DNA from 2 places in the Corticicoccus populi genome. Region 1 is predicted to be linked to the other one. Evidence: predicted binding sites of a transcription regulator. Region 1 holds the regulator's gene; the other holds the start of a gene.
What was found. Region 1 encodes LexA, which represses DNA repair genes until DNA is damaged. Its sites were predicted from a motif close to CGAACATATGTTCG; they were not measured.
Positions count from the first base shown of each region.

Region 2: a site for LexA is predicted at 2,435-2,448, ahead of ACFSX4_RS00125 (carbohydrate kinase). Genes of this name have one in related genera too.

Region 1 is NZ_JBHUOQ010000001.1:178,566-185,519, forward strand. It holds gene ACFSX4_RS01010 (ketopantoate reductase C-terminal domain-containing protein) at 1-6, opposite strand, end outside; gene panB (3-methyl-2-oxobutanoate hydroxymethyltransferase) at 86-907, shown strand; gene panC (pantoate--beta-alanine ligase) at 891-1,733, shown strand; gene panD (aspartate 1-decarboxylase) at 1,726-2,124, shown strand; gene ACFSX4_RS01030 (CAP domain-containing protein) at 2,167-3,156, shown strand; gene lexA (transcriptional repressor LexA) at 3,201-3,815, opposite strand; gene ACFSX4_RS01040 (hypothetical protein) at 3,961-4,224, shown strand; gene ACFSX4_RS01045 (DUF896 domain-containing protein) at 4,298-4,534, shown strand; gene tkt (transketolase) at 4,549-6,531, shown strand; gene ACFSX4_RS01055 (YneF family protein) at 6,596-6,850, shown strand.
Region 2 is NZ_JBHUOQ010000001.1:461-7,414, forward strand. It holds tRNA gene ACFSX4_RS00025 (tRNA-Leu) at 1-8, shown strand, start outside; tRNA gene ACFSX4_RS00030 (tRNA-Gly) at 43-117, shown strand; tRNA gene ACFSX4_RS00035 (tRNA-Leu) at 132-220, shown strand; tRNA gene ACFSX4_RS00040 (tRNA-Arg) at 228-301, shown strand; tRNA gene ACFSX4_RS00045 (tRNA-Pro) at 313-386, shown strand; tRNA gene ACFSX4_RS00050 (tRNA-Ala) at 416-491, shown strand; tRNA gene ACFSX4_RS00055 (tRNA-Met) at 522-595, shown strand; tRNA gene ACFSX4_RS00060 (tRNA-Ile) at 599-675, shown strand; tRNA gene ACFSX4_RS00065 (tRNA-Ser) at 698-790, shown strand; tRNA gene ACFSX4_RS00070 (tRNA-Met) at 808-881, shown strand; tRNA gene ACFSX4_RS00075 (tRNA-Asp) at 907-982, shown strand; tRNA gene ACFSX4_RS00080 (tRNA-Phe) at 1,007-1,079, shown strand; tRNA gene ACFSX4_RS00085 (tRNA-Thr) at 1,093-1,168, shown strand; tRNA gene ACFSX4_RS00090 (tRNA-Tyr) at 1,170-1,250, shown strand; tRNA gene ACFSX4_RS00095 (tRNA-Trp) at 1,261-1,334, shown strand; tRNA gene ACFSX4_RS00100 (tRNA-His) at 1,337-1,412, shown strand; tRNA gene ACFSX4_RS00105 (tRNA-Gln) at 1,417-1,488, shown strand; tRNA gene ACFSX4_RS00110 (tRNA-Cys) at 1,496-1,569, shown strand; tRNA gene ACFSX4_RS00115 (tRNA-OTHER) at 1,578-1,652, shown strand; tRNA gene ACFSX4_RS00120 (tRNA-Leu) at 2,164-2,248, opposite strand; gene ACFSX4_RS00125 (carbohydrate kinase) at 2,460-3,554, shown strand; gene ACFSX4_RS00130 (pseudouridine-5'-phosphate glycosidase) at 3,551-4,468, shown strand; gene ACFSX4_RS00135 (S9 family peptidase) at 4,607-6,304, shown strand; gene ACFSX4_RS00140 (MFS transporter) at 6,333-6,954, opposite strand, start outside.

The DNA of each region.
Region 1 (6,954 bases):
TTTCATAGTGTTTTCTCCAATCATCATTGTATAATATGTATGATAGAATAATTATAACTTAAGTTTGCGACAGGGGGCACATAATATGATTACAACTCATGACCTATACACCATGAAACAAAATAAAGAAAAGATTACTATGCTGACCGCATATGACTACCCGAGTGCAAAGCAGGCGGAAGCTGCCGGGGTGGATACGATTTTAGTCGGTGACTCTCTCGGGATGACAGTGCTCGGCTATCAATCGACAGTTGAAGTGACACTTGATGACATGATTCATCATGCTAAAGCAGTTCGGCGCGGGGCGCCAGACACATACGTTGTTGTGGATATGCCTTTCGGCTCTTATCACGTCAGCCGGGAAGAAGCAGTACAGAATGCGATCCGCCTGTATCAGGAGAGCGGTGCCAATGCTGTAAAATTGGAAGGCCGTCATATTGAAGAATTTATACCGGTGCTTGTTGCTGCGGGGGTTCCTGTAGTCGGGCATTTAGGACTGACACCTCAGTCTGTAGGAATTACCGGCTTTAAAATGCAGGCGGGTACGAAAGAGGATGCACTTGAACTTCTTGAGGCAGTCGAGGTGCTTGAGGCACTGGGGGCGGTCATGGTTATCGTTGAGGCAATCCCGAGTGATCTTGCAGAGAAGGTTTCTGAAAAAGTGGATATTCCAATAATCGGCATCGGTGCAGGTGTTTATACTGACGGGCAGGTGCTTGTCTATCACGATGTGCTGAAGTACGGTACGGATTTTGCACCAAAATTTGTGAAACAGTACGGTGATTTTGATACTGTCGGCATTGAAGGTATTAAACAGTACGTAAAAGAAGTGAAAGATGCATCATTCCCGAGTGATGAGACAACATATAAGAAGAAGGTATTTATTGACGATGAAAACAACAGCTAGCATAGAAGAACTGCGGGGATTTTTAAAAGCGTCACAGGGAGAATCAGCACTTGTGCCGACAATGGGATATCTGCACAGCGGACATATGAAGCTTGTAGAACAGGCAAAGCGGCAGGCGGATGTATGTATTGTCAGCATTTTTGTCAATCCGCTTCAATTCGGTCCGGATGAAGATTTTGATGAATATCCGAGAGATTTAAAACGAGACCTTGCGCTTTGTGAAGCACACGGTGTCGACTTTGTTTTCCATCCGGATGTGGATGAGATGTACCCTGAAGCGCCTGAAGTGAATCTAGGCCTGAAGCATATGTCGAGTGTCCTTGACGGTATCAGCCGTCCCGGTCATTTCGAGGGTGTGATCACAGTCGTTAATAAATTGTTTAATATTATCCGTCCGGATTATGCAGTGTTTGGCGAAAAGGACCGCCAGCAGTTAATGATTGTGAAACGGCTGGTTCAGGATTTTAACCATGATCTTGAAATCATCGGTGTTGAAACAGAGCGTGAAAGAGACGGGCTCGCTAAAAGCAGCAGGAATGTGAATCTTACGATGTCAGAACGAGAAGAAGCGCCTTCGATACATGCGGCGCTTACTCACGGCCGTCAGTTAATTGAAGCCGGTCATGTAAGTACGGAAGACGTTATCCGTGAGGTGACAGACTTTATCGAAACTCGTATATCCGGTAAAGTGGACAGTATAGATATATACAGTTATCCTGATTTAAAGGAAGTCGTTAAAATAAAAGAAGATATCGTCATCTTTGCTGCGGTCAAATTCAGTAAAGCACGGTTGATAGATAATATGTTGGTGAAAAATAATGTTTAGAAAAATGATGAATGGTAAAATTCACAGGGCAGCAGTCACTGAAGCTGATTTGAACTATGTCGGCAGTATTACAATTGATAAAGATCTAATTGAAGCAGCAAATATTCTGCCGAATGAGTCTGTCCATGTGGTGAACAATAATAACGGTGAGCGTTTTGAAACATATGTTATAGAAGGTGAACGGGGCAGCGGGGAAATATGTGTTAATGGTGCTGCGGCGAGAAAAGTACAGGTGGGTGATGTGATTATTATCATCAGCTACGTGACAATTGAAGATAAAGAATCCTTCAATCACAAGCCGAGTGTCGTGATTGTCGATGAAAATAATAAAATATTGGAAAATGATTATACAGAACATCGAGGAACTGAATACACAGTTGAAAGTAATTAAACTAGAGTTTAATTACTTTTTATTAATCATCGGAGGACAAATATGTTAACCAGGATAATCATGTGTATGATAGTTTACGTTATGTTTATCATCATTCAGCCTGCTTTGGAAACATTTGATTTCAGTAAAGGATTTAATGAAGAGAATGTCAGAAGCTGGTCGGATGAATATATCATGCCGAACTATGATATGACTAAAATTACACAAGTGAACAGTGAACAGACACAGGATGTGACGTATACACTCGGCGAACCTTTTGAAGAGGACGGGAGTGTGACACTGGATTCCGAATATCAGGGCACATTCCATGTGTATGACGATCCGGGCGTGTTCCGGATGGTTTTAACGAATGACGGCAGTGTAACTGGAGTTTATACGAACAGTGATGATGTGTCTGTCGGCCAGATGAATTTTGAGGGACTCGACCGTTTGAAAGTTGAAGAAATATACGGTGAGCCGGTATCAACAATCAGTAAAGGAATGCAGCGTCTTGTTGTGGAAAATGATGAATATGATGTGTTTGATCTTGAGGACAGTTATGTCTACTTTTTCTATGATCTGCATGAAAATGATGAAGTCAGCGGCATGCTGGTGATTGATAAGGATGAACTGGATGTGAACAATGTCCTTTATAATAATCCGGATGCAGAAGAATACGAGCAGATGAATTGGTATATGTTGAATGCGGCAAGAATAGAATACGGCCTTGAACCGCTAGAGATTGATGGAGAGGTGAGTGCTGTTGCTAAAAGTCACAGTACAGACATGGCGGAGCGTGAATACTTTGACCATGATTCACCGGAAGGATCTACACTTAAAGACAGGGTAGAAGATGCGGATATCCGCTATAGACTGGCGGGTGAGAATATCGCAACAGGGCATACGTCCCCGATATTCTCTCATCACAGTCTGATGAACTCACTGGACCACAGAGTGAATATTTTAAATGCAGACTATACGCATATCGGGCTTGGCGTTGACTACAGTGATGAAGATGTACCGTATTACACAGAAAATTTTATAGAAAGATAAAAACAGCTGCAGAACATTCTGCAGCTGTTTTTTTAGTTGTCTGATTAAAATTCTCTAAACAGCCCGACCACTTTTCCAAGTACAGTGACACTGTCAAGGTAAATTGGTTCCATTGATGAATTTTCAGGCTGTAGACGGTAATAGCCGCTTTCTTTATAGAAACGTTTAACGGTTGCTTCGTCATCTGACGTCATCGCTACAATAATATCACCATTGTGTGCGATATTCTGTTTTCTTACAATGACACGGTCTCCGTCATGAATACCTGCTTCAACCATGCTGTCTCCGACAACAGAAAGTAAAAAGATTTCACTGTTATGATTGGCTGTAAAGTGTTCTGGGAGAGGGAAATATTCTTCAACATTTTCCACTGCTGTAATCGGCAGACCGGCTGTGACTTTCCCGAGAACAGGAACATGAATCACTGGAGTATGGTTCTCTTCATCCTGCATGACAATCTCTATGGCACGCGGTTTAGTAGGATCCCGTCTGATATATCCTTTTTCTTCAAGTTTTGACATATGACCGTGTACAGTTGAACTGGACTGCAGTCCGACAGCGTTTCCGATTTCTCTGACACTCGGCGGATATCCTTTATCCTGCACAGTGCGTTTGATGTATTGATAAATCTGTTTTTGGCGCTCACTGAGTTCCTTCATAATTCCTTTGCCTCCAGTCGGTGTGTTTAATTTATTTTAACATATGTCACATCGTGTGACAAACATTTGTTCGTATAGATGTTGACAGAGAACAAGTGTTCTGTTAATATGTTTATACAAACAAATGTTCTATGGAGGTTATGACATGAATATCAGTGATTTGAAGTTTTACAGCCTTTTATTTGTTGCATTAGTCGTAATTGGTTACGTTTATCTAGGACAGGCAGACGATAGAGAGAACGCATATTCTGAAGCGGATTATATAGAAGAAGATACAGCAGTTGCAGGAGAAATAGAACAAGAACCGAACAGTATAGACGGCATTGAGACCGCACAGGCAGATGAGGATTTAATGGAAAATACTCCGGGGGCGCGTGGTGTCATTCAGCTTGTCGGGATGAAAGATTAAATTAACTAAGTATGAGCATGGTCTCATGCTTTTTTTTATGGTAAATTATAAAGGAAAGGATTGAGGGATTACTATGCTTGAAAAGGATAAAATCGAACGTTTAAACCATCTTGCCAAAAAGAAAAAAGCCGAAACGATTTCGGAAAAAGAATTGACGGAACTTGAAGGCTTGAGAAGTGAATATTTAAAGAACTTCCGTTCATCATTCAGGAAGCAGGTGGAGCACACGAAAGTGATTGATCCTGAAGGCACTGATGTGACACCTGAAAAACTTAAAGAAATTCAGAGACAAAAAAACATTAGAAAATAAAGGAGTTTTAACAAATGGCATTTGACAAGACAGATCAGTTAGCAGTGAATACAATTCGTACGCTTTCTATTGATGCAATTGAGAAGGCAAACTCTGGACACCCGGGTCTTCCTATGGGTGCAGCACCGATGGCCTATACTTTATGGAGCCGTCATTTGAATTTTAACCCAAGTTCAATGGATTGGTTTAACAGAGACCGTTTTATCTTAAGTGCAGGACACGGCTCAATGCTGATTTACAGCCTGCTTCATTTATCAGGCGCTCTTGAACTGGAAGAACTTAAGGAATTCAGACAGTTTGATTCCAAAACACCGGGACATCCTGAGTTTAAACACACTGAAGGTGTTGAAATTACTACAGGACCACTGGGTCAGGGCTTTGCAATGAGTGTCGGTATGGCTATGGCTGAAAAACACCTGGGTGCATCATTCAATACTGATGACCATAAAATAGTGGATCACTATACGTATGTACTTGCCAGTGACGGCGACTTAATGGAAGGTATTTCTCATGAAGCGGCATCTCTTGCCGGTCATTTGAAACTTGACAACCTGGTTGTACTTTATGATTCTAATGATATTTCTTTAGATGGTGATTTAGATAAAAGTTTTTCTGAAGACATTAAAAAACGTTTTGAAGGATACGGCTGGGAATATTCCATCGTAAAAGACGGGAACGACCTGGATAAAATCGATAAAGCTATCGAAAAAGCGAAAAAAGCAGACCGTCCGGCATTGATTGAAGTGAAAACAGTCATTGGTTACGGTGCGCCGAATAAGTCCGGTAAGAGTGATGCGCACGGTGCGCCGCTTGGAGCGGATGAGCGTAATGCTGCGTTTGAATATTACGGTGTGAAAGACGAAGCGTTCCATGTGGATGAATCTGTCTACGCACGTTTCAATGAAACGATGAACACACGCAGTAATGAAGCTGAAAAAGCGTGGAATGAAGTACTGGAAGCATTTAAATCTGAGCATCCGGAAAAATATGAAGCATTTAAAAATGCGGTCGACGGTACGCTTCCGGAAGATTACGATAAAGATATGCCGTATTATGAAGCGGGAACTAAAAAAGCAACACGCGGTACGTCAGGTGATATGATCCAGGCGTTATCAAAATCAGTCCCTTCATTATTCGGCGGTGCAGCTGACCTTGCAGGCAGTAACAAAACAGCAGTCAGCGGCCAGGATGATTTCAGTGCAGATGATTATGCAGCGAAAAATGTATGGTTCGGTGTCCGTGAATTTGCGATGGCTGCAGCACTTAACGGTATGGCTGCCCACGGCGGTATCCGTCCGTACGGCGGAACATTCTTTGTTTTCAGTGACTACTTGAAACCTGCAGTAAGACTGAGTGCATTGATGGGACTTCCTGTAACATATGTATTGACACATGATTCAATCGCAGTCGGTGAAGACGGTCCGACACATGAGCCGGTTGAACAGCTGGCAGGCCTTCGTGCGATTCCTAATTTAAATACGATCCGTCCTGCAGACGGTAATGAATCACGCGCAGCCTGGAAGCTCGCAATGGAAGCAACAGATGCGCCGACAGCTCTGGTATTGACACGTCAGGATGTTGAAGTGACTGATGTTGAATATGATGCAGTAGAAGAAGGCGTGAAACGCGGCGGCTATGTTATTTATGACAAGGGTGATGATGCGATTATCTTTGCTTCAGGCAGTGAGGTATCACTTGCGGTAAATACGGCAAAAACACTTCATGAGCAGGGTGTAAACATTAAGGTAGCATCCATCCCGAATATGCAGGCCTTTGAAAAACAGGATAAAGCATACCAGGATAGTGTTCTGAACAAGCATATTGAAAACAGAACAGCAGTTGAAATGGCGGCAAGTTTAGGCTGGCACCGTTTCGTAGGTATTGACGGTAAATTATTAACGATTGACAGATTCGGTGCGAGTGCGCCGGGCGGTCTCGTTGTTGAGAAATATGGCTTTACTGTTGAGCAACTCACACGTACAGTTTTAGAGAAATAATATTGAAAAAGATATGAAATTAATGTAAACTGTATAGTGGTTTATGTGGAAAGAGGTGAGTCGCTTGGCAACTTGGATATGGATACTCATCGTCATTGTTGCATTAGTAGGTGGTTTGGCACTGGGATTTTTCCTTGCAAGAAAGTATATGATGGATTATTTGGAGAAAAACCCGCCAATCAATGAAGAAATGCTAAGAATGATGATGATGCAGATGGGTCAGAAACCGTCTCAAAAGAAAATCAATCAAATGATGACGATGATGAATCGTAATGCGGATTCGAAAGAAGCCAAAAAACGCATGAAAGATGCGCGATAATAATAATGAGGCACAGACTGTTTTGGTCTGTGCTTTTTTATTTAACATTATATTTATGTGAAATTATATTTAGCTTTGGGATGACAATGAGTGATATTTCAAGA
Region 2 (6,954 bases), 180 kb from region 1:
CCGCACCATTCTATAAATTAGTTAAGTTAAAAATAATAGTAAGCGGAAGTAGTTCAGTGGTAGAACATCACCTTGCCAAGGTGGGGGTCGCGGGTTCGAATCCCGTCTTCCGCTCCATTATTTAAAATAATGCCGGGGTGGCGGAACTGGCAGACGCACAGGACTTAAAATCCTGCGATAGGTGACTATCGTACCGGTTCGATTCCGGTCCTCGGCACCATTCATAAGCGCCCGTAGCTCAATTGGATAGAGCGTTTGACTACGGATCAAGAGGTTAGGGGTTCGACTCCTCTCGGGCGCGTATCTTTTAAACGGGAAGTAGCTCAGCTTGGTAGAGCACTTGGTTTGGGACCAAGGGGTCGCAGGTTCGAATCCTGTCTTCCCGACTCAGATTCACTTTTATACCTATTTTAATGGGGGCTTAGCTCAGCTGGGAGAGCGCCTGCTTTGCACGCAGGAGGTCAGCGGTTCGATCCCGCTAGTCTCCACCATTTAATATTAAGAATTTTGATTCTAACCACGGCGGCGTAGCTCAGCTGGCTAGAGCGTACGGTTCATACCCGTGAGGTCGGGGGTTCGATCCCCTCCGCCGCCATACGGACCTTTAGCTCAGTTGGTCAGAGCAAACGGCTCATAACCGTTGGGTCGCAGGTTCGAGTCCTGCAAGGTCCACCATTAACTTAATATTTTTTAATACGGAGGAATACCCAAGTTCGGCTGAAGGGATCGGTCTTGAAAACCGACAGGGGCTTAACGGCTCGCGGGGGTTCGAATCCCTCTTCCTCCGCCATTTTTATTATTTATTATCGCGGGATAGAGCAGTCTGGTAGCTCGTCGGGCTCATAACCCGGAGGTCGGTGGTTCAAATCCGCCTCCCGCAATTATTTTTTTGAAATTTTATATTCAGGTCCCGTGGTGTAGCGGTTAACATGCCTGCCTGTCACGCAGGAGATCGCGGGTTCGATTCCCGTCGGGACCGCCATTATTAATTTAAACATAACCTTATGGTTCAGTAGCTCAGTCGGTAGAGCAAAGGACTGAAAATCCTTGTGTCGGCGGTTCGATTCCGTCCTGAACCATCTTTTTTTATAAGCCGGCCTAGCTCAATTGGTAGAGCAACTGACTTGTAATCAGTAGGTTGGGGGTTCAAGTCCTCTGGCCGGCACCATGGAGGGGTAGCGAAGTGGCTAAACGCGGCGGACTGTAAATCCGCTCCTTCGGGTTCGGCAGTTCGAATCTGCCCCCCTCCATTACCTTGATAGGGGTATAGTTCAACGGTAGAATAGAGGTCTCCAAAACCTTTGATGTGGGTTCGATTCCTACTACCCCTGCCATGGCGGTTGTGGCGAAGTGGTTAACGCACCGGATTGTGGCTCCGGCATTCGTGGGTTCGATTCCCATCATCCGCCCCATTTTTGGGCTATAGCCAAGCGGTAAGGCATCGGGTTTTGGTCTCGAGATGCGAAGGTTCGAATCCTTCTAGCCCAGTTTTTTCGGCGCCATAGCCAAGTGGTAAGGCCGAGGACTGCAAATCCTCTATCACCGGTTCAAATCCGGTTGGCGCCTCCATATATTAAGCGGAAGTAGTTTAGTGTTTAGAATATGCTTCTTCCTGAAGCAAGACATAGGTTCAAATCCTATCTTCCGCTCCATTTTAATGTTTCTTAAATGTTTACATAGATAATACCAACCATTTACGGTTGGTATTTTTGTGTTTCTAAGCTAATGCAGGAAGATTAGATATACATTCAAGTCATATATCTTATGTTAAAATTTTTATGATTGATTTTTACTTTATTTAATCATCATTATGAGGTTTTGATTAAGTTGTTTGATGTATAGGTGATGATCTGATGTATTTGTATCTTTGATTATTATATGATTCAGTTCATATATGATTTGAGTCTTCTAATTCATACTAAGTAATTTATAAAGATATTAAGGTACAATATTCTGTAATTTGATAATAAAGACGTGAGTATATCTTTTATGTATTATAAGAGGTGTATACGTTAAAACAATGATTATCAGAATGCGACGTAGCCCCAAAAAATGCGACGCAAAATACAGTATTTCTTTACGAACTGGAAACAAACAAAAACCCGAAAACGTTGATATATCAACGTTTTCGGGTTTTTAAATGAACTAAAAACATTCTATTAGTACCACCGGTCGGGGTCGAACCGACACTCCCTTAACGGGAATCGGATTTTGAGTCCGACGCGTCTGCCAATTCCGCCACGGTGGCATAGGCAAAATGCTTCTGATACCTCAAAAGCACATGAATCAATAATATAATAATGTATCATTATCGTCAATATATTTACTAATATAATATGGGAAGTTTTCCACTCTGTAAGAATCAATAGGCTAAATTGATAAAATATTGATTTTTTTAAATAGTGTGTTATCATTTAAACAAATGTTTTATTTTTAAACTTATGTTTGGTGGTGACTTAATGAATGATAATGAAAAAATGATTTTTCATTACATAAAGGAAGATCCTTTTATATCACAACAAAAATTGTCTGATAAAGTTGGCTTATCCAGATCAGCAGTGGCAAATATTATTTCGGGTCTTGTAAAAAAAGAATATATAAAAGGAAAAGCCTATGTGGTTAATGATGCACCGACAATCGTTTGTATTGGTGCAGCTAATATTGATCGAAAATTTTATGTAGGCAGTGATTTAATTGAGGGAACGTCAAATCCGGTTGAAACATCAAAGTCAGTGGGAGGTGTAGCCAGAAATATTGCAGAGAATTTAGGCAGGTTGGATGAAGTAGTTACTTTTATTACTGCCTGTGGTGATGATAATGAGTGGCAGATGATTAAAGAAGCGACTTCACCTTTTGTGAATGTGGATCAGGTTCATAAAATCCCTAATGCGTCTACGGGTTCATATACTGCTGTGATTGATTCATCAGGCAGCATGATATATGGTTTTGCCGATATGGCTGTCTATGATGCGATTAGTCCCGATTTACTGATGAAAAATGAGCAGCTTCTGAGTCGTGCAGGCTGTATCATAGTAGATCTGAATATTCCTAAAGATAGTATTGAATTTTTATGTTCTTTTTCTTTAAAACATGATATAAAAATGGTCATTGTTCCTGTATCAGGTCCGAAGATGAAAAATCTGCCTGAGAAGCTTCACAATGTTGAGTGGATAATTGTAAATAAGGATGAAACCGAAACATTTTTTAATGTAGATATTTCAACTTCAGATGATTTGGCACAGGCTGCAGAGATGTGGAATCAATACGGTGTAAAGAATGTGATTGTAACAAACAGTACAGAATCACTAGTATATGCAGGTAAAAGTGGTACAAAACAGTATGACATTGAAGAATCGAAATTAGTTGTAGATGTGACAGGTGCGGGTGATGCATTTTCTGCAGCTGTTATATTCGGCTCACTGTCCGGAATGGATATTGAAAGTTCTATTCATCTCGGTCTGATTAACAGCCGTGAAACTGTAAGCACGGATTATACAGTCCGACATAATTTAAATAAAGAGATATTGTTAAATAAATTGGAGGAAAGAAAATGACTACATATTTAGATATTAAGCAGGAAGTGCAGGATGCATTACAAAACAATCAGGCAGTGGTGGCGCTCGAATCGACAATCATTTCTCACGGTATGCCGTATCCTGAAAATGTGAAAACAGCAAAAGAAGTAGAGCAGATTGTGAGAGATAATGGTGCTGTTCCTGCAACAATCGCTGTTATTGACGGTAAAATAAAAATCGGCTTAAATGACGAAGAACTCGAATTAATTGCGAGTGCCGGAAATGTTACAAAAGTTTCCAGACGGGACTTGGCGGAAGTACTTGCTTCGAAATCACTTGGTGCTACAACAGTTGCATCAACCATGATATGCGCAGACATGGCAGGGATTAAATTCTTTGTTACAGGCGGCATAGGTGGTGTACACCGGGGAGCAGCAGAGACAATGGATATTTCAGCAGATCTTGAGGAGCTCGGGCGGACCAGCGTCGCAGTTATTTGTGCCGGGGCAAAATCTATTTTAGATCTGGGTAAGACAATGGAGTATCTGGAGACCAAAGGTGTGCCTGTTGTTGGATATCAGACAGATGAACTTCCTGCATTTTTTACACGCGAAAGCGGCATAAAGCTGAGTTCCAGTGCATCTTCTACTGCGGATATAGCTGAAATGATTAAAACAAAGTATGCACTTGGGCTTGATGGTGGTGTACTTGTTGCGAATCCTATTCCAGCTGAAGATGCGATGGATAAAGTATACATGGATAAAGTCATTTCAGAGGCTCTCAAAGAAGCTGATAAGAATGGTATTCACGGAAAAGATGCCACACCGTATCTACTCGGAAAAATTGTTGAAGCAACAGACGGAAAAAGTCTGGATACGAATATCAAACTTGTGAAAAACAATGCTTTTGTCGGAACCAGAATTGCAGCTGATTATTATTCGTCATTAAATTAATCTCATAAAAATATCACTATTTTCTTTACTATTTAGCAGATAAATAATATCGCAAATCAAAGATTTTAATACCCTGACCATGACAAAATCATTGGATTAGGGTATTTTAATATATAAGGACATTGGAGGAGTGTAAAAATGACTGAATTTATTAAGTATCTGAGTATGAAGCATAGTAAGGATGACAACGCCTTATACTATATCAGTGATGAGACAGGTTTCAGGGAACTATTTAAATATGATTTAGAAAATAGTGAATCAACTAAAGTAACTGATGAGAAAGAAAATGTTAAAAACTTCTGGCTGTTTAGTGACGGCGTGTTAATCGCAACAGATGTTGACGGTAATGAACGGGAACAGCTCACTTTAGTTAAAAAAGATGAAAAGATACAAGTCACAAACCAAAATGATTATTATCATCATTTCGGAGTTAGGATAAATGGTGTTTATTATTATTTGCGCAACCATAAAGACAGTGATTATTTTGAACTGATAAAAAATGACGGTGAAGAACACGTTCTCAGACAGTTCGATACACCGACTGCTATTTCAAAAAAATTATCAGATGAAACGCTTTTACTCACCAAGAATGTGACAAACATCGATAGTGAAGTCTTTATATACAATATTGAAAATGATGAATTGAAAGAAACACCTCTGCCTATTGGCCGTTTTAAAAACTATCATTCAGTATCAGAAAATGCCGGTATATTTGTGAGTGATTATGAGGATGGATATTTAAATTTATATTCAGTGGATAAAGAAACACAGTCATTTATTAAAGAAACATCTTTCAGATATGATATTGATCATCTGCTTTTAAGTGATGACAAGAAAACTGCGTATTTAACTTTAAATAAAAACGGCTTTTCAAAACTTTGCAAATATGAACTATTTAACGGTATTCTCACACCGTTGTCTTTTAAAGCAGATGGTGTGATTCATTCACTTCAGGAAACAGGCGGAAACTTATATATTTTATATTCAGGGATGACAGAACCCCATGCTTTTTATCAATACAATGAAGCCTCCGGCGACACGACGAAACTGTTTGGTAATCATGAACTGTCTGTTCCTGTAAATACCCACACGCAAACTTTCCCGTCTTTTGATTATTTGGATGTCCCTTATTATTTATATCAGCAGGACGGGGAAAATATTCCGACAATCGTCCATGTGCACGGCGGTCCGGAATCCTCTGCGAGACCGGAGTTTAATGAGCTTTACTACCGGTTGTATAAGGAAGGGTATCAAATTGCGGTGCCGAACATCCGAGGAAGCATCGGTTATTCCAAATTTTATATTGGTCTCGATGACCAGGAGAAACGTTTAGATGCGTTGGAGGATGTTGTTTATTTAAGACAGCATTTAATTGATCAGAAAGACGCGTCAGAAGATAATTTCTTTATTATGGGCAGAAGTTACGGCGGATTGATGACATTGCTGGCCGTGACACATTATCCGGACCTTTGGAAAGGGGCGATTGATATTGTCGGGATCTCCCACATGAGAACGCTGCTTGAAAATACACCGGCATGGCGTCGTGACCACAGATCATATGAATACGGATTTATCGGCGAACACGATGAATTTTTTGAAGATATTGCGCCGCTCAATAAATCGGAAGAGGTAAAATGTCCGCTGAGAATATTCCATTCGACAAATGATGTTCGTGTACCGTATTCAGAATCTGTTCAAATGTATGAAAAGATGAAGGCAGACGGGCAGGATGTTGAACTGACTGCATATGAAAATGAAGGCCACCAGTATTTATACACAGAGAATGTAGATGATATGAATGATAAATTAATTCGTTTTGTAAACAGTCTGATTTGAAGTATTTAAGAGCCGGAAGGCTCTTTTTTTATGAAGAAGTTTCTGCTGAACCATAACTGTTTTCCTCCAGTTCTTCGTCTGCCTCTTTGAGTACTTTTTGGTACATGTCTCTGGATTCAGTTAGAACTGGTTTCGTGTAGTTAATCAATACAATGGATATTAATATTATACCGGCTGTTAAATTGATCACCCAGTATCCGCCCATATCATACAAAATACCGTAAATGATACTTCCAAGCGGCATTAAGCTCATTGAAATCAACGATAAGCTTGAAAATACACGTCCTTTTATTTTTTGTGGGACAACGAGCTGTATGAATATACTGGATGGAATATTTGCAAACTGCATACCGACTGCCAGAGAAAATCCCATGATACTGATATAAATAAAATGAGTGACTAAATCCGATGATATATAAATAGGAAGCGGGTAAAGTATCGTCACGAGTGATAATCCAATAAGAGAATACTTTTGAAAAGTTAAAGGACTTTCTATCCTTTTTAGTCTCCCAAGTATCAAACCGCCTGTGAGCATTCCGATTCCGAGTACAGCATTGGCATAACCGACCATCTGTGAAGAGAACCCAAGCTCTGAAATCATCATCTTTTCAGGGAAAATGGACATCGAAGCACCGAATAAGTTGATAAAG